3 regions of the Pontibacter brevis genome follow, and region 1 is predicted to be linked to each of the others. Evidence: riboswitches for the same ligand, from Rfam matches in the RefSeq annotation. Region 1 holds a riboswitch; each other region holds the start of a gene.
What was found. Region 1 has a riboswitch for thiamine pyrophosphate ahead of thiS (sulfur carrier protein ThiS). Riboswitches for the same ligand answer to the same signal wherever they lie in the genome.
Positions count from the first base shown of each region.

Region 1 (7,100 bases):
AGAGGCTGTATTTGGTTTGCCAGTAGGTGCGCTCGAGGTACTGCAGGTGCAGTGCTGTAAAAAAGCTGTCGGTGCGCCAGTCTTCCAAACCAATCAGCACCCCTAAACCAATCTTGTGGATACCGGCTTTGCCCAGACGGTCCGGCGTTTCAAGGCGGTACTGGAAGTTTGACTTTTTGCCTTTGGGGTGATGCTTTTTATAATCCTCATGGTGATACGTTTCCTGGTAGACCAGCACCGTGTTCAAGCCTAGCGGAATAAGCTGTTCATACTCCTGCTGGTCCAGCGGCTGTACTTCCATTGAGATGTGCGAGAAGTAGGGGCGGAGCAATTGCAGTGCTTCCTTGAAATATGCCACGCCCACGGTTTTGTTTGCTTCGCCTGTTACCAGCAGCACATGATCATAGCCGTAGCTTTTGATTACCTCCACTTCTTTCAGAATCTGCGCTGGTGTAAGGGTGGTGCGGGGCATGGGGTTGTCGAGGCTGAAGCCGCAGTAAGTGCAGATGTTCTGGCACTCGTTGGAGAGGTAAAGGGGCAGGTACATCTGCAGCGTTTTGCCGAAACGTTTCTGCGTGAGCTGCTGGCTCAGCGCCGCCATCTGCTCTAAATAGGGCGCAGCGGCAGGCGAAATCAGGGCCTTGAAATCCTCCAGGGTCCGCACAGGTTTAGAAAGTGCCCGCTCCACGTCTGCCGCCGTTTTGGCGTAGATGCTGCTCTTTACCTCGTCCCAGTTTTGTTGTTCAAATATAGCCTGAAAAGACATTGGGTTGCTATTTTAGTTGCTGCTTTGTGCTGGCGCCGTGCTTTTTTGGATCAGTTGACACGAACTGCAAGCTCGCGCCAGCGTGGGTTAATCTATGCTCTTTCATCATAATCTTAAAGCTCATCCAGAAACGCCGTCAGCGGACTGCTGGCTTGTGCTGTGATGCCTGTGGGAGCCAGCTTCGCCTCGTAGGCCATGCGTCCGGCCTCCACTGCCATCTTAAAAGCTGTAGCCATCATCACCGGGTTTTGTGACACGGCGATGGCGGTGTTCACCAGTACAGCATCGGCTCCAAGCTCCATGGCCTCCACGGCGTGTGAGGGCGCGCCAATGCCGGCATCCACCACCACCGGCACTTTGCTCTGCTGAATGATAATCTCCAGAAAAGCGCGTGTCTGCAGGCCGTTGTTGCTTCCGATAGGGGAGCCCAGCGGCATTACTGCGGCTACGCCCACTTCTTCCAGGCGCTTGCACAGCACCGGGTCGGCATGAATGTAGGGTAGCACCACAAAACCCAGCTTTACCAGCTCTTCGGCTGCTTTCAGGGTTTCTACCGGGTCTGGGAGGAGGTACTTCGGGTCGGGGTGTATCTCAAGTTTGAGCCAGTTCGTTTCCAGTGCTTCGCGGGCCAGTTGGGCGGCAAAAACAGCCTCTTTCGCATTTCGCACACCGGAGGTGTTAGGCAAGAGGTTGAACTGCGGGTGCTCCAGGTGCGGCAGAATATCATCCTGCCCGTGCTGTACATCCACGCGCTTCAACGCTACGGTGACCAGCTCAGAGCCGGATGCCAGCAGTGCTTCCTCCATCTGCTTTCCGGAGCCAAACTTGCCGGTTCCGGTGAAGAGGCGGGAGGTAAAGGTTTTATCGGCTATGGTTAACTGTTTCATACTTGTTTCTCTGTTGTTAAACTGAAATGCTGATTGAATTCAGCCAAAGAAGCGGCTCTGTCCTGTGCCAGCGTAATGGCTGAGGAAACGGCAACGCCATGGATGCCCGTTGGCAGCAGCAGCGGCACATCGGTTGCCAGGATGCCGCCAATGGCTATAATAGGAATGCTGATGCCCGCTTCGCGGCACTGCTGCAGGATAGAAGTATAGCCTTCCAGGCCGAGAACAGGGCTGAGGTTCTCTTTGGTGCTGGTGAAGCGGTAGGGGCCAAGGCCGATGTAATCCACGCCTTGCTCTGTCAGCCGCACGATGTCCTCAAAGGTGTTGGCCGTGCCGCCTATTATTTTCTCTGGCCCCAGCAGCTTCCGTGCTTCCGTGGGCTGCATGTCCAGCTGGCCCAGGTGCACACCATCGGCATCTACTTCCGCGGCCAGTGCCACATTGTCGTTGATGATGAACGTGCAGCCATAGTGTTGACAGATGGTTTTGGTTTGCAGCGCCAGGTCCTTCCAAACCTCGTAAGGCTGTTTTTTTACCCGCAGCTGTACCCAGTTGGCACCTGCCCGGCAGGCAGCCCCGGCAGCCATGGCATGGGTAAGTCCACGGGCTTCCTGTGTGATATAATGTAGTTTCGAAATCATACTTTCAAATGATAAGCTATGGTTGCATGAGGGAAAATAGACTGCCAGCGCAAGATGCTAGCGCGAGCTTATAGCTCGTGCTTCAGTTTTTGCCTGACATGAGAGGGGAAGAGAGGTACGAGCTACAAGCTCGCACCAGCACTTCATGTCAGACAAAAGACCTCGCAGCGTGCGCAGCTCCTGCGAGCGTCTGCCTATGAGTATATCTCCGAGCCTTTTGCTTTGAAAACCTCCGCTTGCTCCTGCATGCCCTGCTGCAATGCTTCTTCTTCGGATGCGCCCTTGGTTTTGGCATACTCCCGTACCTCCTGCGTAATTTTCATGGAGCAGAAGTGAGGACCGCACATCGAGCAGAAGTGCGCTACTTTGGCACCCTCGGCAGGCAACGTTTCGTCATGGTATTCGCGGGCCGTGTCGGGGTCGAGGGACAGGTTGAACTGGTCCTGCCAGCGGAATTCGAAACGGGCTTTGCTCAGGGCGTTGTCGCGGTACTGTGCGCCGGGGTGGCCTTTGGCTAAATCGGCGGCGTGGGCGGCGAGTTTGTAGGTAATCACGCCGTCCTTTACATCTTTTTTGTTCGGCAGCCCAAGGTGCTCTTTTGGTGTTACATAGCAAAGCATGGCCGTGCCGTACCAGCCAATCATCGCAGCGCCAATGGCAGACGTAATGTGGTCGTAGCCGGGGGCAATGTCGGTGGTGAGGGGGCCTAAAGTATAAAAAGGTGCCTCACCGCATACTTCCAGCTGCTTGTCCATGTTCTCTTTGATGAGGTGCATCGGAATATGCCCGGGGCCCTCTATGATCACCTGCACATCGTGCTTCCAGGCAATCTTTGTCAGTTCGCCCAGCGTTTCCAGTTCAGCGAACTGGGCGGCATCGTTGGCATCGGCAATAGAGCCTGGGCGCAAGCCATCTCCCAGAGAGAAAGCCACATCATACGCCTTCATGATTTCGCAAATTTCCTCGAAGTGCGTGTACAGGAAGTTTTCCTGGTGATGTGCCAGGCACCATTTTGCCATAATCGAGCCGCCCCTTGATACGATGCCCGTCAGGCGGTTTGCCGTAAGCGGCACGTACCGCAGCAGCACACCGGCATGTATGGTGAAATAGTCTACGCCCTGCTCGGCCTGCTCAATCAGCGTATCTCTGAAAACCTCCCAGGTCAGGTCTTCTGCTTTGCCGTTCACTTTCTCCAGCGCCTGGTAAATCGGCACGGTGCCAATCGGAACGGGGGAGTTGCGGATAATCCACTCGCGGGTTTCGTGGATGTTTTTGCCCGTAGAAAGGTCCATGATGGTGTCGGCGCCCCAGCGGCAGGCCCACACGGCTTTTTCCACTTCCTCTTCTATGCTGGAGGTAACCGCGGAGTTGCCGATGTTGGCGTTTATCTTCACAAGAAAGTTACGGCCGATGATCATCGGTTCACTCTCGGGGTGGTTGATGTTGGACGGTATCACAGCGCGGCCAGCCGCTACCTCCTGGCGCACAAACTCCGGCGTAATAAATTTCTGAGGTGTGTTGGCACCAAAGCTGTTGCCTGCGTGCTGGTGCCCGATGTTCTCCATTTCTGCCAGGCGCTGGTTTTCCCGGATGGCGATGTACTCCATTTCCGGGGTAATGATGCCTTTGCGTGCATAGTGCAGTTGTGTTACGTTCTGGCCAGGCTTGGCGCGGTAGGGTTTGCTCAGGTGCTGAAAACGCAGTTCGTCCAGGCTAGCATTGTGCAGGCGCTCCTGCCCGTACTCCGATGTAATGCCCGGCAACTGCTCCACATCGCCACGGCTCCGTATCCATTCTTCGCGCAGGCGCGCCAGGCCCTGCCGCACATCAATCGCTACGTTTTCGTCGGTGTAGGGACCGCTGGTATCATATACCGTTACCGCTGGGTTTTGCTGGCGCTCTTCCACACCCAGGAACTTGTGCACGGTATCCTCCAGCGTGATTTCGCGCATCGCGACACGTATATTATATAGCTGGCCGGGCACGTATACTTTGCGAGACGCCGGGAAAGGCGTGCGCGTGATCGTGTTGGCCGTAGGCGTTTTTTCTTGTCTCATATTTCTTCTTGATAAGTTTAGTAGGTAGGGGAAAGCGCTATCCGCCCTGGGTAGCGCGGATAAGGGTGAGCCGGTCGTTTTCCTGCAGCTGGTAAGAAGCCCAGTTGCTGCGGGGTACTACCTGGTCGTTAATGGCTACGGCAATGCCACGAACGTGCTCCAATGCTAAAAGCTGAAGCAAAGCGGATACGGAGGAAGACTCAGGGAGCTCCTTAGTTTGGTTGTTTAAGAAAATGGTCATGGTTTGCTCGGGATGGGATGCAGGTAGCACCGGCGCTTACCGGCCGAGCGGAATCAAGAAGAAGTTGGAGGACAGGTGTGGTGTATCTCAGCATAACTTTTCCCTTCGTCAGTGCTAACTGTATCAGGTTCAGAGGGTATTTCTCAGTCCTGCCTTTCTGTTTGGCGGCAGGACACCCCTAAAGTGTTGTGCTAAAGGTAAACAAAGTCTGCGGTAACTTCCAAATGTGCAGGCAGGATTGTGGCTTGTAAAAAATAAGCAGGCTCTTCTGCTCCACCCCTGACAATGGCAGATACACGCTGCCCGGGCCAGGATGCCTCAGTTGCCATTAATGTAAAATTTAGTAGTTTTATGATGTAACCCAAAAATAACCTACAATAAAGAACTATGAAGTACCACCCAATAGGGCAGGAACTGTTTGTGCAACACCGCCGCCAGTTTGTAAAGCAACTCAAACCCTCCTCCATTGCTGTGTTCCATTCCAACGACGTAATGCCCCTCAATGCAGACGCTACCATGCCTTTCCGGCAAAGCAGCGACTTGTTCTACTTAAGTGGGGTAGACCAGGAGGAAAGTATTCTGATGCTTTTCCCGGATGCAAAAGACGAGCGCATGAAAGAGGTTCTTTTTGTACGCGAAACAAACGACCACATTCTTACCTGGGAGGGATATAAGCTGTCCAAGCAGCAGGCCCGGGAGGTATCTGGTATCGAGACTGTTTTGTGGACACATGAGTTTGAGCAGATACTGAGAAGCCAGCTTTTTGAGGCGGAGCACATTTACCTTAACACAAACGAGCACCTCCGTGCCGTCATAGAGGTGGAGACCCGCGACGCCCGCTTTATAAAGTGGTGCCAGCAGCATTACCCTTTGCACAGGTACGAACGCAGTGCCCCTATCATGCACCAGCTGCGCGCCATAAAGTCGGAGCAGGAGGTGGCGCTGATTCAGCAGGCCTGCGATATTACAGAAAAGGGGTTTCGTCGCCTTTTAAGCTTTATAAAGCCGGGGGTAATGGAGTATGAGATAGAGGCAGAGCTTTACCACGAGTTTCTGCGCAACCGCTCCCGGGGGCCGGCTTACCAGCCTATTATTGCCTCTGGCGGTAATGCCTGTATCCTGCATTATGTAGATAACAACCAGGAGTGTGAGGATGGAGAGCTGGTGCTGATGGATTTTGGAGCAGAATACGCTAATTATGCCGCAGACCTGACACGCACAGTGCCGGTAAACGGAAAATTTACGCCACGTCAGCGCGACGTGTATAATTCGGTGCTGACGGTGATGAAAGCTGCCACACAAATGCTGGTGCCGGGCAACACCCTGGACCAGTACCACAAATTTGTAGGTATCGTAATGGAGAACGAGCTCATCAGACTGGGGCTGCTGAACGAAAGCGATGTACGAAACCAGGACCCCGCCAAGCCTGTGTACAAGAAGTATTTTATGCATGGCACCTCGCACCACCTGGGCCTGGACGTGCATGATGTCGGTAACAAGTTTCGGGCGTTTGAAGAAGGCATGGTGTTTACCTGCGAGCCCGGCATCTATATCCGGGAAGAAGGAATAGGCATACGCCTGGAGAACGATATCCTCATTACGAAGAACGGGCCGCGTGACCTGATGCAGACCATTCCGATTGAGGCAGACGATATTGAGCGCCTGATGCAGAAATAGGTGATATGTTTATAGGAAAACCCAGAATCAAGGCTGCCAGCCGTAAGCTGACAGCCTTTTTTGCTGTACTTACTACTAAATAACTGCCCTTGCGTCAAATTTTTTTCTCTTGTACAACCTTGTCCTACTGTATCAGTTCAAGTATAAAAGCTTTATGAGCGGTGCTGAGCTGCAGTTTTACATAACTGTTATGGTATTCAGTGCAGTGCAGATGTTTAACTTTGAGAAGTGCCTATGGAGAAACGTATCCTCCTTCTAAAGATTAGTGCAAGGGAAACAACTCTATTCCCGGCTGGAGTATCTTTTTTTTAAGCTTTACAAAAACTCCTTCGAAACATGCACGTATTGTCATATCAAAATACTTTGTAAAATTATGCAAACACAACTTACAAAACTTAGTAAACTAGCTATGGCGCTCGTCTGCTTGCTGATGGCAAGTAACGGGTTGTTTGCCCAAAGCTCTGATCAACGAACGAACATTCAGATATACGGAAGTGCCTTACAGTACAAAGGCGAAATAGACAACCAGTTCTACGAAGGCAGCAAGCTGGAGTGGGGTGGTGGTCTGAACCTGAACCGTTATCTGACGTCCGGCCTGGATGCTGGTCTGCACCTGACTTATGGTAGCACAGAAGCCAGAAACACAGAGGCAGGTAGCATGTTCAACAACGCGAACTTCGACGCCCAGATGGGGACAGCCATGCTGGCCCTGCGCCTCAAGTTGTATGGTAGCATCCTGAAAGAAGATGCCTTTATCGGACCGTACCTGCAAGTTGGTGGTGGTGGTGCCTGGGCTAAAACAGATGCTTACACAGCGGCCGGTGCCAGACA
Region 1 covers NZ_BAAGXV010000075.1:29,881-36,980, forward strand. The annotation lists gene thiH (2-iminoacetate synthase ThiH) at 1-766, opposite strand, end outside; gene ACYVB1_RS15645 (thiazole synthase) at 880-1,653, opposite strand; gene ACYVB1_RS15650 (thiamine phosphate synthase) at 1,650-2,294, opposite strand; gene thiC (phosphomethylpyrimidine synthase ThiC) at 2,489-4,351, opposite strand; gene thiS (sulfur carrier protein ThiS) at 4,389-4,592, opposite strand; TPP riboswitch at 4,676-4,782, opposite strand; gene ACYVB1_RS15665 (aminopeptidase P N-terminal domain-containing protein) at 4,980-6,269, shown strand; gene ACYVB1_RS15670 (OmpA family protein) at 6,679-7,100, shown strand, end outside.

Region 2 (7,100 bases), on a different contig from region 1:
CGAACAGGCTCCCGGTTACTGATGGCATAAGAGGCATACAACTGGTGCTCCGGCTGCAGGTTATACGTAATACCCGCCTTTGGATTGATGAAAGTGTAATCCACTTCCTGATCTATGCTTACAAGGTCATTGTCAAAGCCCTCGAAGCCATAGTTGATCGTGCGCACCTGCACATCACCAAACACAAACAGCTTATCTGTTAAGCCATAAGTTGTTTTTGCAAAGATGTTGAAATCCGTTTTCACGGCATCGTTATCATAGTACTTATCACGAATGTTAGAAGTAGAGGCATAGCGGGCCCAGATAACCTCACCGAAATGGCGGCCATCGTACCTGTTCCAGGCACCTCCAAGCGTAGCATTCAGGCGGCTGTTTGGGTTGTACTGCAGTGCATAAGTGGCACCGTAGAAGTCGTTGTCCAGCCAACGGCGACGTATGATATCAGATCTGGAAATGATCGTCTCTCCTATTTCCACGCTTGGCAGCCCGTAATTAGACAACCTGTCATTTGGCCTGAACTGCTCATAATAACCACGCCCGTACGTATAATGCAGCGCTCCCGAAAAACTCAGCCCCGGCATAAAATCATGCGACAGGTGCAACTGGTAATGGTCCTGCTGATAGTTGTCGGTTTCATTGTCGTAGGTGTAGTAGTTGTAGCGGCGACCCGCGCTTAGCAGGTTTTCCCGGTTAGCGCCCTCAATGTAGTTGCGATCGATGTAGGCCTGCACATCTGCGGCAGTGCCGTATACCAACGCCTCCGGAGTGCCATACCACGCCTGGTACGTCTGCTCGGCCCCGGAGAATGCAATAAACTTCAGAGAGGTTTTGTCGCCGTAGTAGCCGCCTGAAAAATAGAAGGATTTCAAGTCAGAAGAAGCACGGTCTATATAGCCATCGGACTTAATGCGCGACAGGCGGCCATCAAAGGCAAACTTACCGTTGATTAGCCCTGTTCCGAAGCGCACGTTGTTCCGCCAGGTATTAAAGGAGCCGTAGGTATGGTCTGTCTCGGCATAGGCCTCCCGACGCACCTGCTGCGTCTGGATGTTGAGGCTGGCGCCAAAGGCACCGGCACCATTTGTAGAGGTTCCCACGCCCCGCTGCACCTGTATGTCTTCCACCGAGGAGGCAAAATCAGGCATGTTCACGAAAAACACACCATGGCTTTCCGGGTCATTGATTGGAATACCGTTAACGGTTACGTTGATACGGGTGATATCAGAGCCCCGGATACGGATGCCGGTATAGCCCACGCCTGCGCCGGCATCGGAGTTCACTACCACAGAAGGCACCTGCTCCAGCAGGTAAGGCAAGTCCTGCCCGAAGTTACGCTCCGCTATCTCCTCCTGCGTCACGTTGGTAAAGGTGGTACCTGTGCGTGCATCGGCACGTGTAGCCTGCACTACCACTTCGCTTGTCTGCAGAGCCTGCGGCTGAAGCACTATTTCTACCCGGGCATCCTGCTGCAAGGCCACCGTTACCTTCTTCTGCTCATAGCCAAGGTAAGTTACTTTCAGACTATAGTTTCCGGAGGGTAAGTTTTGAAATGAGAACTGGCCATCTGCTCCTGCAGACACACCTGTACCTGTCCGCTCCAGCACTACGTTAGCTCCGGCCAGGGCCCCGCCATTGGCTGCACTTGTTACGCGCCCGCTCAGTTGGTACTGGGCCAGCAATTGCATAGGCAACAGAAGTGCTGCCACTGCGATAAAGAAATTACGCATTATAAAGAAATGAATTGATGAAACATACAGGCATGCCAGGGGTGAGCATCCTGTTAAATTTCGTTACCGTTTTTTCCCTTCGCCGGCACTACCCGGATCAGGTTCAATGGGTATGATCTCAGCCCGTTTTATTAAGGCACCCCCTAAACTACCGCAAAGGTACGGGGCTTTACCTTTCAAACAAAGAAGGAATAATTATACTTTGTAAAGCATTCGGCTTTTGCTGCTGCACTCCTACTCAAAATTTGCTTTTACAGATAACCACAAAGGCCAAAAGTACGTTGTAAAACATACTAAGGCACCTTTCCCCTTACGTACTGAATTTGAAACCTTTGCCGCAGAAATAAGCGGCATAACATTAACATTTTAATGTATTACCGCGATGATGATTAGCATTATATATACTGTAGCCCTTTTGACGATACTCGCCTACTATGCATTCGCCCCACGCAACAGATTTAACCGCCCGCCATCCACTGACAATGACGATGACGGAGGCGAACCGCTAGGCGATGATCTGCCAGACATTGACCTTCCACCCGGCATTTCGTTGCCCATCAACGATTTTGAGCCGAAGTATGACTTTAGAAACATAAAGGTTCCGAAGTTCCCGGAACCATCAGTGCATTAAGAAAAGTGTAAATTAAAAGCAGCGGCCCCGACTGAATACTTTGATTCAGTCGGGGCCGCTGCTTTTAATTTACACGCAACAGTATCAAAAAAAGGCCTTGCGGAACTTAAGGTTTGATAAACAGGGCCCTTTTCGTATCAGATGTTAAATAGGTTGCTATTAGACTGCCTTATCACCTGCAGTTTATACTTTGTGTCTGCGGTTCCTGTACCGGCTATAGCACAGTAACAGTAAAAGTACGCTCGAAAATCTGCCCGGGCCTCAGCTCAATTATTCCTTCTTTGTCCTGCAGTTCTCCGGTCTCTCCTACCCGGCTGGCGATGCCACACCAAGGCTCTATGCACACAAACGGTGCCGGACCAGGCTTAGCCCATATACCTAAGTACGGAAACCCTTCAAAAGCCACCTCTATGCGGCGCGGGTTAGTGCGGCTAGCCAGCGTCACTTTCTCTGACTTCAGGCGCTTGAGCACCACAGCGTCCTTGTCGAACAGGCTGCGGTCCAGGGGCAGCACCTTACTTTGCTCCAGCAAGCGTTCTGTGTCGCCATTTAGCAGGCCCTCCTCACTCAGCAGATGGCGACTTGCAGTCTCCTCTTCCTCAAATTGGATATAGTAGTCTTCGTAGCGCTCGTTTGGGTAAAGCGGCACATTAAAACCCGGGTGCGCCCCAACAGAAAAGTACATTTTCTCATCATCGGGGTTTGTAACCTGGTAGGTGACGGACAGCCTGTTCTGCTGCAGTTGGTATGCAATCAGCAGCCTGAACTCAAAAGGATACTGTTCCATCGTCTCCTCGTCGTGCTTTAACTCGAATACCAGCTTGTTCTTTTTCTCATCTACTAACTTAAACTCCCTGCGGCGCGCAAAACCATGGCGCTTCATATGGTAAGTTTTGCCATTGTAGGTGTACTGCTGGTTTGGCAATTCGCCAACAATAGGAAAAAGATTAGGGGCCTGGCCACTCCAGATAGCTGGATCACCAACCCATACAAGCTCCTGGTTCTCGTCTTTTTTAAAAAAGTGCTGTAGTTCGGCTCCCTGGCTCTCTACCCCCACTTTATACTGTTCGTTTTCTAGGATATGTAGCATAGTTTATTTTTTCAGAAGGTCATGTTGTTGGAGCAGAGCATCTATATGGCGGCAGGCCAGTTGCAATCGTTCTTCCTGCTGCCCGTAAATTTCCACAAAAGGCACTCCCAGCGCCTGCAGTTCCCGCTTGTACCACTCATAAAAGTACTGCCGCAGGTGCGGATGTTCGCGCTGTGGATCCGGCTCCCAGGGCAAATCAACGCCCATGAGCAGGCAAAGGTTGTAATTCTGTTGCTTTAGTTTATCCTGTATCCAGGTGGGGCATTGGCCAAAGGCATGCTCGCTCCAGATCTTGATGACCAGCAGGTCTGTATCCGAAAAGAGAATGCGCTTTGCCTGGGGCTGCATCTCCTGCTCCAGCGCCAGTTGCCCTCTGGCAATGGCCTCTAAGTCTTCTAAGGTGTAGGGCCTGCCCAGGTTGCCCACATAGGTGCGGGCATACTCCGGGACCCACACTGTGTCATAGTGCCGGGCCAAATTCTCCGCTAGGGTAGACTTGCCTGTAGACTCAGGCCCTGTTATCGCAATTTTGAGCATAGGGCAAAGGTCGGGATTACATCCGTAGAAAGCATGACAATTTGGTTAGTTCCTAAAACAGCAAGGGGTGCCGGAGAAAACTCCGGCACCCCTTGCTGTTGCACATTATTTTATTGCGCTAATTCTCCGAAAAGCTGTAATCGTAGAAGTTATACAATTCCACTGTTCTAGGCTGCTTTTCGCCGTATTGATTCAAATGAACCTGCTTTGGGCTTTCATCCGGAGATTCATAGCCCCACTTTAAACGATTTTCAAACTTCAACTCTTCAGGTAACTCCAGTTTACGTTGTCTCATATGCTGCAGGGTTGTGGTGAAACATTCTACGCCCTTAGCGGGATCGCAGCAATCGTACTCGTTTAACTTGTACGTGTAGCTACCCTTGCAGGACTTTCACAATAAGACGAATAAGTAGCACTATGCATTCGCTTCCGCAGGAGCCTGTTTCAGTGCCACCAAATCCTTTTTCCAGTCGAGGTAACCCTTTATAGACAGAAGCAGGAAAACAAAGTACAGAAAGCTGGTCAGGTAAAGGTCTTTATACGTGTACACTCCCACATACACTACGTCTACCACCAGCCATACAATCCAGTTCTCCAGTTGCTTTTTTGCCATCATCCAATAACCAATCAGGCTAATGGCAGTGGTGGCAGAGTCTGTATAAGACAGGTCTGCATCGGTATAGTTATCCAGAAAGTACCCCAGGCCCAATGTAAACACCAACCCCAGTGCCAGCAGCACTGTCAGTTCCTTTTTGTTTATCCGCCCTACTTTGCGCTCAGAATGGTTCTTGCCTCCGTATAGCCACACGTACCAACCATACAAGCTCGTAACAAAATAAAAGGCATTCAGTCCCATGTCGGCATAAAGGCGCGCATCATAAAAAACGAACACATACATGCCCACGCTTACCAGTCCTATCGGCCACGTCCAGACGTTTTGCTTTGCCGCCAGCCACACACAGGCTATTCCTGTCACCACACCTGTTAACTCCACCAGGTTCATGGCCTGCAGGGCTTCTAAAATACTTTGCACCACATTCATCGTTGCAATTTAACCTCCCGGAACACCTTATGTAAACAATTCCCTGTTTAAATTTGAAGTCCGGGGGAAATAAGGTAAAACGATGCAGACAGGGTGTCGTAATACCGTTGCCATTCGTATACCATGCTACTAAAAAAGAAAACCTATGGATGAAATTACGGCTCAGGAACTGAAGGAACGACTGTCGCGCAGTAGCAACATACAAATAGTAGACGTGCGGGAACCATCAGAATTTGAAATTTGCAACTTAGGCGGAGAGCTTATCCCGATGGGCGAGCTGCCAAAACAAGCGAACCGCATCCGGCGCGACATTCCGGTGGTAATGGTTTGCCACCATGGTTTTCGCAGTGCACAGGCCATCAACTACCTCAGCCAGCGCCTCGGGTATGAGAACATCCTCAACCTGAAAGGCGGTATACACGCATGGGCCACACAGGTGGATACCACAATGAAAAAATACTAAGCGCATCTTGTCTTAAATGCTGCTAAAAAATATTACACACTTAGTTGCAGCATATTCTAAAGAAATTTCCTTAATTTTACGCGGCAAATAACAACCCTTAATTTATTTGCCATGATCTCTGATCAGTCTAAGATATTATTCGAAGCACTCACCTACGATGACGTGCTTTTACTTCCGGCCTACTCGGAGGTACTCCCCAACCAGACAGACACTTCTTCGCAGCTCACACGCAACATTCGCATCAATATTCCGCTTGTGTCGGCTGCCATGGATACTGTAACAGAGGCTGATCTGGCCATTGCAATGGCGCAGGAAGGCGGCATCGGCTTTATCCATAAAAACATGTCAATCAAGAAGCAGGCGCAGCAGGTACGCAAAGTGAAGCGTTCGGAGAGCGGCATGATTCTCGACCCAATCACCCTGAATGAGAAAGCCACATTGGGTGACGCCGTGCAGATTATGACCGAGAACAAGATTGGAGGCATTCCAATTGTGAACGATGCGGGCAAACTGACCGGCATTATCACGAACCGCGACCTGCGTTTCGAAAAAGACCTGACGCAAAGCGTGTCCTCTGTTATGACCACCCAAAACCTGGTGACGGCTGCCAAGGGTACCGACATGGCCAAGGCAGAAGATATTCTGCAGGAGTATAAGATAGAGAAACTGCCGGTAGTGGACGAGGAGGGTAAACTAGTCGGCCTGATTACGTACAAAGACATCCTGAAAAAGAAGGACCGTCCCTTTGCCTGCAAAGATGAGTTTGGCCGCCTGCGTGTAGGTGCCGCCGTAGGCGTTACCGCTGACGTGCTGGACCGCGTGAAGGCATTGGTGGAAGCCGGTGTAGACGTGATAAGCGTTGACACAGCCCACGGCCACTCAAAAGGTGTGCTTGATGCTGTAAAAAGAATAAAAGAAGCTTTCCCGAACCTGGACCTGATAGCCGGTAACATTGCAACAGCTGAGGGTGCAAAAGCCCTGGCAGAAGCTGGTGCCGATGCCGTGAAGGTAGGTGTAGGCCCTGGCTCTATCTGTACCACCCGTGTCATTGCCGGTATCGGTGTGCCGCAGCTATCTGCCGTAATGGAAGCGGTACGCGGCCTGGAAGGCACAGGTGTACCAGTGATTGCAGACGGTGGTATTAAGTTTTCCGGTGATATTGTAAAGGCCCTTGCGGGCGGTGCAAGCACTGTGATGATAGGCTCCCTGCTGGCAGGTACGGAAGAAGCGCCGGGTGAAATGATTATTTACGAAGGACGTAAGTTCAAAACTTACCGCGGTATGGGTTCTGTGGAAGCGATGGAGGAAGGTTCAAAAGACCGCTACTTCCAGAGCAGCGAAACAAACGCCAAGAAACTGGTGCCGGAAGGTATCGTAGGCCGCGTACCATACAAAGGCCTGGTGCAGGAGGTGATTTACCAGTTGGCAGGCGGTATTCGTGCAGGCATGGGCTATTGCGGCACACCTACCATCGAGAAGCTGCAAGGCGCTAAAATGGTGAAGATTACCGGTGCCGGCCTTCGCGAAAGCCATCCGCATGATGTACAAATTGTACGGGAGGCTCCTAACTACAGCCGCTAAGATCCAATTTTGTTTTACCGACACTTGCT
Region 2 covers NZ_BAAGXV010000013.1:1,704-8,803, forward strand. The annotation lists gene ACYVB1_RS03710 (TonB-dependent receptor) at 1-1,727, opposite strand, end outside; TPP riboswitch at 1,784-1,881, opposite strand; gene ACYVB1_RS03715 (hypothetical protein) at 2,110-2,358, shown strand; gene ACYVB1_RS03720 (aldose 1-epimerase family protein) at 2,573-3,448, opposite strand; gene ACYVB1_RS03725 (AAA family ATPase) at 3,452-3,985, opposite strand; gene ACYVB1_RS03730 (hypothetical protein) at 4,104-4,280, opposite strand; gene pnuC (nicotinamide riboside transporter PnuC) at 4,401-5,018, opposite strand; gene ACYVB1_RS03740 (rhodanese-like domain-containing protein) at 5,173-5,490, shown strand; gene guaB (IMP dehydrogenase) at 5,602-7,071, shown strand.
Region 2: it holds a riboswitch for thiamine pyrophosphate, as region 1 does, so the genes downstream of both, ACYVB1_RS03710 (TonB-dependent receptor) here and thiS (sulfur carrier protein ThiS) in region 1, are expected to answer to the same signal.

Region 3 (7,100 bases), on a different contig from region 1:
GCATTGCTAAAAAGGCGGCGATGGCGGAGGAGAGGGTGCAGCCTGTGCCATGGGTGTTCTTACTGGCGATGGCCTCTGATTGGAATACCCGCATGTCGCCGTTTTGATGCAGGTATACATCGTAGAGCCGTGGCCCCTGCAGGTGTCCTCCTTTGACCAATACCGAGCGGCAGCCTGTCTCCAGAATAAGGTGTGCGGCATCTTTCATTCCGGCTACATCCTTTATCTGCCTGCCGGCTAAAATTTCTGCCTCATCCAGGTTCGGCGTAGCCAGTTCCGCCAGTGGAAGGAGCTCCTTTTTAAGCAGTGCAATGGTGTTGTCCTCTATCAGCTTATCGCCACTTGTTGCCACCATCACCGGGTCCAGAACAACCGGTACAGCATAGTTTTTCAGTTGTTCGGCAATTGCCTGTACAAGATCTGCACTGTGCACCATGCCTATTTTAATGGCAGCAGGTTTTATGTCGTCCATCACGGCTTTTATCTGGCCCTGCACGATGTCTGCTGGGATACTGTGTATGCCGGTGACGCCACAGGTGTTCTGCACGGTGATAGCCGTAATGGCCGAGGTGCCAAAGCAGCCCAGCGCTGAGAACGTTTTCAGGTCGGCTTGTATGCCCGCACCACCGCCACTGTCTGATCCTGCAATAGTAAGCACGGCAGGGTATTTATAATTTTTCATAAGGCATTCTCTATTTCGTTCCTGATTCTTTCAGCGGCCCGTGCCGGGTTCGGGGCAGAGCAAATGGCAGATACCACAGCCAGGCAGTCGGCACCTGCCTTCACTATATCAGCGGCGTTTGCTTCACTAACGCGGCCAATGGCTACCAGCGGTTTAGCTGTTAAGGCTCTGATGCGGCTGATGCCATCCAGGCCCCATTCGGTCACAGTGTCTTGTTTGGTAGGCGTGGAAAAGACCGGGCTCAGCGCCAGGTAGTCTGCCAGGGCGGCATGCGTGCTGTGCAGGTGCTCCTCGTATTCCAACGAGTAGCCCAGAATGCCACAGGCAGCCCATTCCTTCAGGATAGCAGCGGGTGCCATGTCGTTGTTGCCCACATGAATGCCTGCCGCCTTGCTCTGCACGGCTACCTGCAGGTTGTCGTTCACAATCAGGGGAACCTGGTAGCGGTCCAGCAACTCTTTCAGCTGCTGCGTCTTTTTCAGAAAAGCTTTTTCCGTGAGATTCTTTTCACGTATCTGCACCAGGTCTACGCCCCCTTTCACTGCTGCTTCCACCACCTCGGTTAAGTCACGCCCGAAGCAGGACGCTTGGTTCGTTACCAGGTACAGCCTGTATGGGAAGCTGCTCATGCCTTTCTCTCTAGTTTCAGGCGCTCCATGAAGTCATTTTCAGAGAGCTGGTATAGCGCGTCGAGGAAGTGGAGCTGCAAGGAGCCAGGGCCGGGTGATTTTTCTGCGGCTTTATCGCCTGCTATACCCATCAGGGCCATTGCTGCAGTGGTAGCAGCAAAGGGATCATCGGGGCTTACGGCACAGCAGGCTCCTACCAGCGCACTGGCCGTGCAGCCCATGCCCGTTACCCGCGCCATCAGCGCATGCCCGTTGGAGATAGTGTTGTAGTGGTTCTTAAAAACAATGAAGTCAGAGGCACCCGAAACGCAAACAACAGCGCCCGTGGTGTTGCTCAGCTGTTGCGCGGCCTCAAGGGCTTCTTCGCTCTGGTTTGTACTATCTACTCCTTTGGTATTAGAGCTTGCTTTCGCCAGCGCCATGATCTCAGAGGCGTTTCCCCTGATAACGGAGGGGCGGTAACGCAGTAATTCTTCCAGTACCTGGTTGCGGTAAGGGGTAGCGCCGGCACCTACCGGGTCGAGGACCCACGCTTTTTGAAGCGCATTTGCCTGCTCTACGGCCAGCTTCATGCTCTGCACCCAATACTCGTCCAGCGTGCCGATATTCACAACAAGGGCACCGGCGATAGACACCATGTCGCTTACCTCGCTGTGAGCATGCGCCATAACCGGAGACGCACCTGCAGCCAGCAGAGCATTGGCGGTATTATTCATCACGACGTAGTTGGTGATGTTGTGCACCAACGGTGCGTTTTGCCTGACGGCAGATAAAATATTCCAGAGTTGCTCCTTCATGGTTTCTCTTTTTATGGTAAAACGGCGGCTAAAGAGCTTCCCGGAGAGGAGGAGTGAGATGAAAAGAGGGAATAGCTGTAACAGCCATTCGTGCTTTTCCCTTCGCCAGCATGACCTGGATCAGGTTCAAAGGGTATTGTCTCAGTTCCTGTATGGGAACACCCCTAAAGCCGTTACTAAACTAAGTTAAATCTGCCTGAATTAAAAATGGGAGGCCAGGTAAATGAAGTACGTTCATCCCTGTTATAGCTTGATAGAAGGTAATACCTTCACAGGCCAACTCTATATTAAAACCTCTACTTTCCCATCAGCATCACCAACAACTACCTGCGAGACTTTCGGATGAAGAAACAAGCCACTCTCCACCACACCCGGAATCAATAAAAGGCTTGTGTTCAATTTTTCAGGGTCCTCAATCCGCTTAAAAGCACAATCTGCAATGAGGTTGCCATTGTCCGTTACAAAATCTTTGCCTTCCTGTTGCCGGATGGTTGCTTCACAGCCTAAATCCTTTAATTGTTTTAAGGTCAGTTCAGCTGCAAAAGGCACTATCTCCACGGGCAAAGGAAATTTACCCAACGTATCAACCAGTTTTGTTTCATCTACCACCACAATAAACTGCCGGCTGTTATAGGCAATAATTTTTTCCCGTAGCAGTGCTCCGCCACCGCCTTTAATCAGGTTAAACTGTGCGTCCACTTCATCTGCGCCATCAATAGTTACATCGATCACCTGGATCTCTGAAAAATCAACTAATGTTATGCCTAATTCTTTTGCCATGTTTTCTGACGTTACAGAACTGGCAACAGCTTTTATGTTCAGCCCCGCCTTCACTTTTTCTCCCAATGCCCTTATGGCCCAGGTGGCGGTGGAGCCGGTTCCCAGCCCGACCACCATTCCCTCCTGTACATAAGCTACTGCTTTTCCTGCTGCAAGTTTTTTAGGGTTCATCTGTCTGTTCTTGTTTGGCTTAAGATTTTTTCTTCTGAAAATAGCCCTGACCCGCCTTTGGTAAGTGTGATTTAACCGGGGACAGGAAAGGGCTATGATACATGTTGTGGATTAGCTCGAAGGGAACAGGTAATTTGCAATACTTTGCCTGACATTTGCTGGTGTACATCATTTGCCCCTCTGCTACACTGCTAACGCTAATAACGGTCACCCGCCGTGATATCGGGAGGGAAGATGCTGTCAATTTCAAGTACTTCTTCTACGCTTAACAGTATTTCTACCGCCTTGATATTTTCCTCCAGGTATTTTCTGCGCTTTGTTCCCGGAATAGGTACCATGTCATCGCCTTTGGCTAATACCCACGCCAGTGCCAGTTGCGCTGCGCTAACCCCTTTATCAGCTGCAAGCTTGTTTAGCTTGTCCACGATGTCGAGGTTCTTTTGGAAGTTCTCACCCATAAAGCGCGGGTTGTGCCTGCGGAAGTCACCTTCTTCAAAGTCATCCGGGCTTTTAATGGCACCTGTTAAGAAGCCACGACCAAGAGGGCTGTAGGGTACAAATCCTATTCCCAAGTTGCGCACTGTGTCCAGCACGCCGTTGTTTTCTACGTCTCTTGTCCAAAGGGAGTACTCCGTTTGCACAGCAGTCAGAGGGTGTGTCTTGTGCGCCCTTTCTATCAGTTCCGGTTCAGCTTCTGATATGCCCAGGTAGCGCACCTTGCCTTCTTTTACCAGGTCAGCCATGGCCCCAATGGTATCTTCAATCGGAACATTCGGGTCCATGCGGTGCTGGTAGTAAAGGTCAATGGTATCTACTCCAAGGTTTTTTAAGCTTCCCTCTGCAGATTTGCGCACTGTTTCTGGTCTGCCGTCTATCCGCACCCCATTTTCATCAATGGCAACACCAAACTTGGTAGCAATAAAGACCTGGTCTCTTTTCCCTTTGATGGCTCCACCTATTAAAATTTCATTTGTATGTGGTCCGTACAGTTCGGCAGTGTCAAGGAAATTGATTCCCAGTTCCAGCGCACGGTGTATGGTTGCTACTGATTCGTCATCGTTTCTGTCGCCATAAAAGGCGCTCATGCCCATACAACCTAAACCTATCGCGGATACATCTGGTCCATGTTTTCCTAATGTTCTTTTCTTCATCATGTCGTTTGTTTTCTATGTTCTGTATTTCAGTTGTTAAGCAGATTTATTTTATTTATTCACGCCGCCGAAGCACATGTATTTTATTTCCATGAAATAGTCCATGCCGTATTTCGAGCCCTCTCGTCCGAAGCCGGATTCTTTTACCCCACCAAATGGCGCTACCTCTGTGGAGATGATGCCTTCGTTGATGCCGACCATGCCATACTCCAATGCCTCGGCCACACGCCAGCAACGGTTAACGTCTTTGCTGTAGAAGTAGGAGGCTAGGCCATATTCTGTGTCGTTGGCCATCTGGATAGCTTCTTCCTCAGTGTTAAACCGGAAGATGGGGGCTACAGGCCCGAATACTTCTTCCTTTGCAATGACCATGTCTTCAGTGGCTTCTGCCAGTACGGTTGGCTGAAAGAACAAGCCTTCTATAGCACTGCCGCCTGTTGTGACTTTTGCCCCTTTCTCAACGGCATCCCGTATATGTTCCTGTACTTTCTTGAGCCCTTTTTCATTAATAAGCGGCCCTACCTGTACATTGGTGTCCAGCACATTTCCTGTTTTAAGCCCCTGCACAGCACGGGTAAATTTCTCTACAAATTCATCGTATACCTTGTCCTGCACCAGGATGCGGTTTACGCACACGCATGTTTGCCCGTTGTGCCGGTACTTGGCTGCCAGGGCGCCCTTCACTGCTTCGTCTATGTCCGCATCTTCAAAAACAATAAAGGGGGCATTCCCTCCCAATTCCAGCGAGAGTTTCTTCAGTGTGGAGGAGCACTGGCTCATCAGGATTTTGCCGACAGGAGTAGACCCTGTAAAGGAGAGCTTCCGGACCTTCGGGTTCTCGCAAAGTTCCTTGCCGACCTCGCTGCTGTCTGTCGTGGTGACGGTATTGTACACGCCAGGCGGGAAGCCGGCTTGCTCAGCCAGTTTACAGAGGGCCAGGGCTGTCAGGGGTGTCTCGAGCGGTGGTTTGATGACAACAGGGCTGCCGGCTGCCAGTGCAGGACCCACTTTGCGCGTAATCATGGCCAGTGGGAAATTCCAGGGGGTGATGGCTGCTGTCACACCAATAGCTTGTTTGATCACCACCAGGCGCCTGTCTTTTGTGTGAGGTGGTATGACATCGCCGTAAGCACGTTTGGCTTCCTCGGCAAACCATTCAATAAAAGAGGCGCCATAGTTCACTTCGCCCAGGCTTTCTGCCATTACCTTACCAGATTCGAGGGTCATGATGCGGGCCAGCTCCTCTTTGTTTTCCATGATAAGGTGAAACCAGTTACGCAGCATGGCAGACCTTTCTTTGGCCGTCATATCGCGGTAAGCAGGCCAGGCTGCATGGGCTGCGTCAATGGCTTTGCGCACGTCCTCCCGGTTCATATCGGGCACAGAACCTAGAACTTCGCCAGTGGCAGGATTGGTCACCTCAAAGGTTTTGCCACTTCGGGCTTCAATCCATTGGCCGTTTATGTATGCTGCTGTTTTAATAAGACTACTTTTTCCCATTTGGTGCTTCTATGGTGCTTTTATTTTTTGAACAGGCTCTTAGGGCGAAAGGCTGTTCCTTTTGCCTCTCCTGCTAAACGGCACATCACGCTGGTTCCTTTTTTCTTTTTACAGGTGCCTTTGGCATGGTCAGATTTAAACTACTGCTTTTTACAGTCTGCAGAAGGTGCCGCATTGAATCTGTACGAAAAGCCTGCTGTGCTGAAACTGAACGTGCAACTGCCCTTTGTTTACGCTCGTTGGAGGCAGACGTTTGAACGAAACGAATACCCCTGCCGTACTTAATTTTTTTCAGGAGCAGGAATTTACTGCCTAAACTTTTGCATCATGGCTCTTCCTGCTCTATAAACCAAACTCTTAAAATATGAAACTGATACGATACGGAGAACCAAATAAGGAAAAAACAGGAGTTGTGATAGACAACACTTTTTATGACACTTCCGCTTTTGGTGAAGATTATAACGAGCAGTTTTTTGAAACAGATGGGCTTGCCCGCCTGCAGGAATTTGTGGACTTCAATAAGGGAAAGCTGGAGCGCATACCGGAGAACAGCCGCCTGGGAAGCCCGGTTGCCCGCCCCTCTAAGATTCTTTGCACCGGCCTGAACTACGCCGACCATGCGAAAGAGATGAAAAAGGAGATTCCCACAGAACCGATCCTATTCATGAAGTCTACCACGGCGCTGGTGGGGCCAAACGATGATATTATTATTCCCAGGAATTCAGAGAAAACAGACTGGGAAATTGAGCTTGCTTTTGTGATAGGTAAAAAGGCAAGCTATGTGGACGAAGCCGAGGTAATGGACTACGTGGCGGGTTACTGCCTGCACAATGATGTGTCGGAGCGGGCTTACCAGTTTGAACGCGGCGGCACCTGGGACAAAGGAAAGGGCTGTGACACTTTCGCGCCCATGGGACCTTACCTGGTTACAAAAGACGAGATAGAAGACGTAAACAACCTGCGCCTGTGGCTGAAGCTAAATGGCGAACTGATGCAGGACAGCACCACCGCCAATTTTATTTTCAAGATACCGCATATTGTTTCCTATATGAGCCAGTTTATGACCCTGCTTCCGGGTGATATCATCTCAACCGGCTCACCTTCCGGTGTGGGGTACGGTTTAAAGCCACCGGTTTTCTTAAAGCCGGGCGATGTGATGGAACTGGGAATAGATGGACTGGGAACTGCAAGGCAGCAGGTAAAAGGCTACCAGGAAAGTTAACATACGCTTTATCTAATCAAGTTCTTTCAGAAGGCTTTCCAGGTCCAGCGGGCGCGTGTACATTTCCAGCGACCCGTCTGGCTTGGTAGGCCACATCTCCTTTGGGCGGTCCCAGTACAGCTCCACTCCGTTGCGGTCGGGGTCGTTCAGGTAAAGCGCTTCAGATAC
Region 3 covers NZ_BAAGXV010000012.1:117,773-124,872, forward strand. The annotation lists gene thiD (bifunctional hydroxymethylpyrimidine kinase/phosphomethylpyrimidine kinase) at 1-682, opposite strand, end outside; gene thiE (thiamine phosphate synthase) at 679-1,311, opposite strand; gene thiM (hydroxyethylthiazole kinase) at 1,308-2,108, opposite strand; TPP riboswitch at 2,189-2,284, opposite strand; gene rpiA (ribose-5-phosphate isomerase RpiA) at 2,391-3,059, opposite strand; gene ACYVB1_RS03515 (aldo/keto reductase) at 3,257-4,213, opposite strand; gene ACYVB1_RS03520 (NAD-dependent succinate-semialdehyde dehydrogenase) at 4,262-5,710, opposite strand; gene ACYVB1_RS03525 (fumarylacetoacetate hydrolase family protein) at 6,075-6,932, shown strand; gene ACYVB1_RS03530 (VOC family protein) at 6,945-7,100, opposite strand, start outside.
Region 3: it holds a riboswitch for thiamine pyrophosphate, as region 1 does, so the genes downstream of both, thiM (hydroxyethylthiazole kinase) here and thiS (sulfur carrier protein ThiS) in region 1, are expected to answer to the same signal.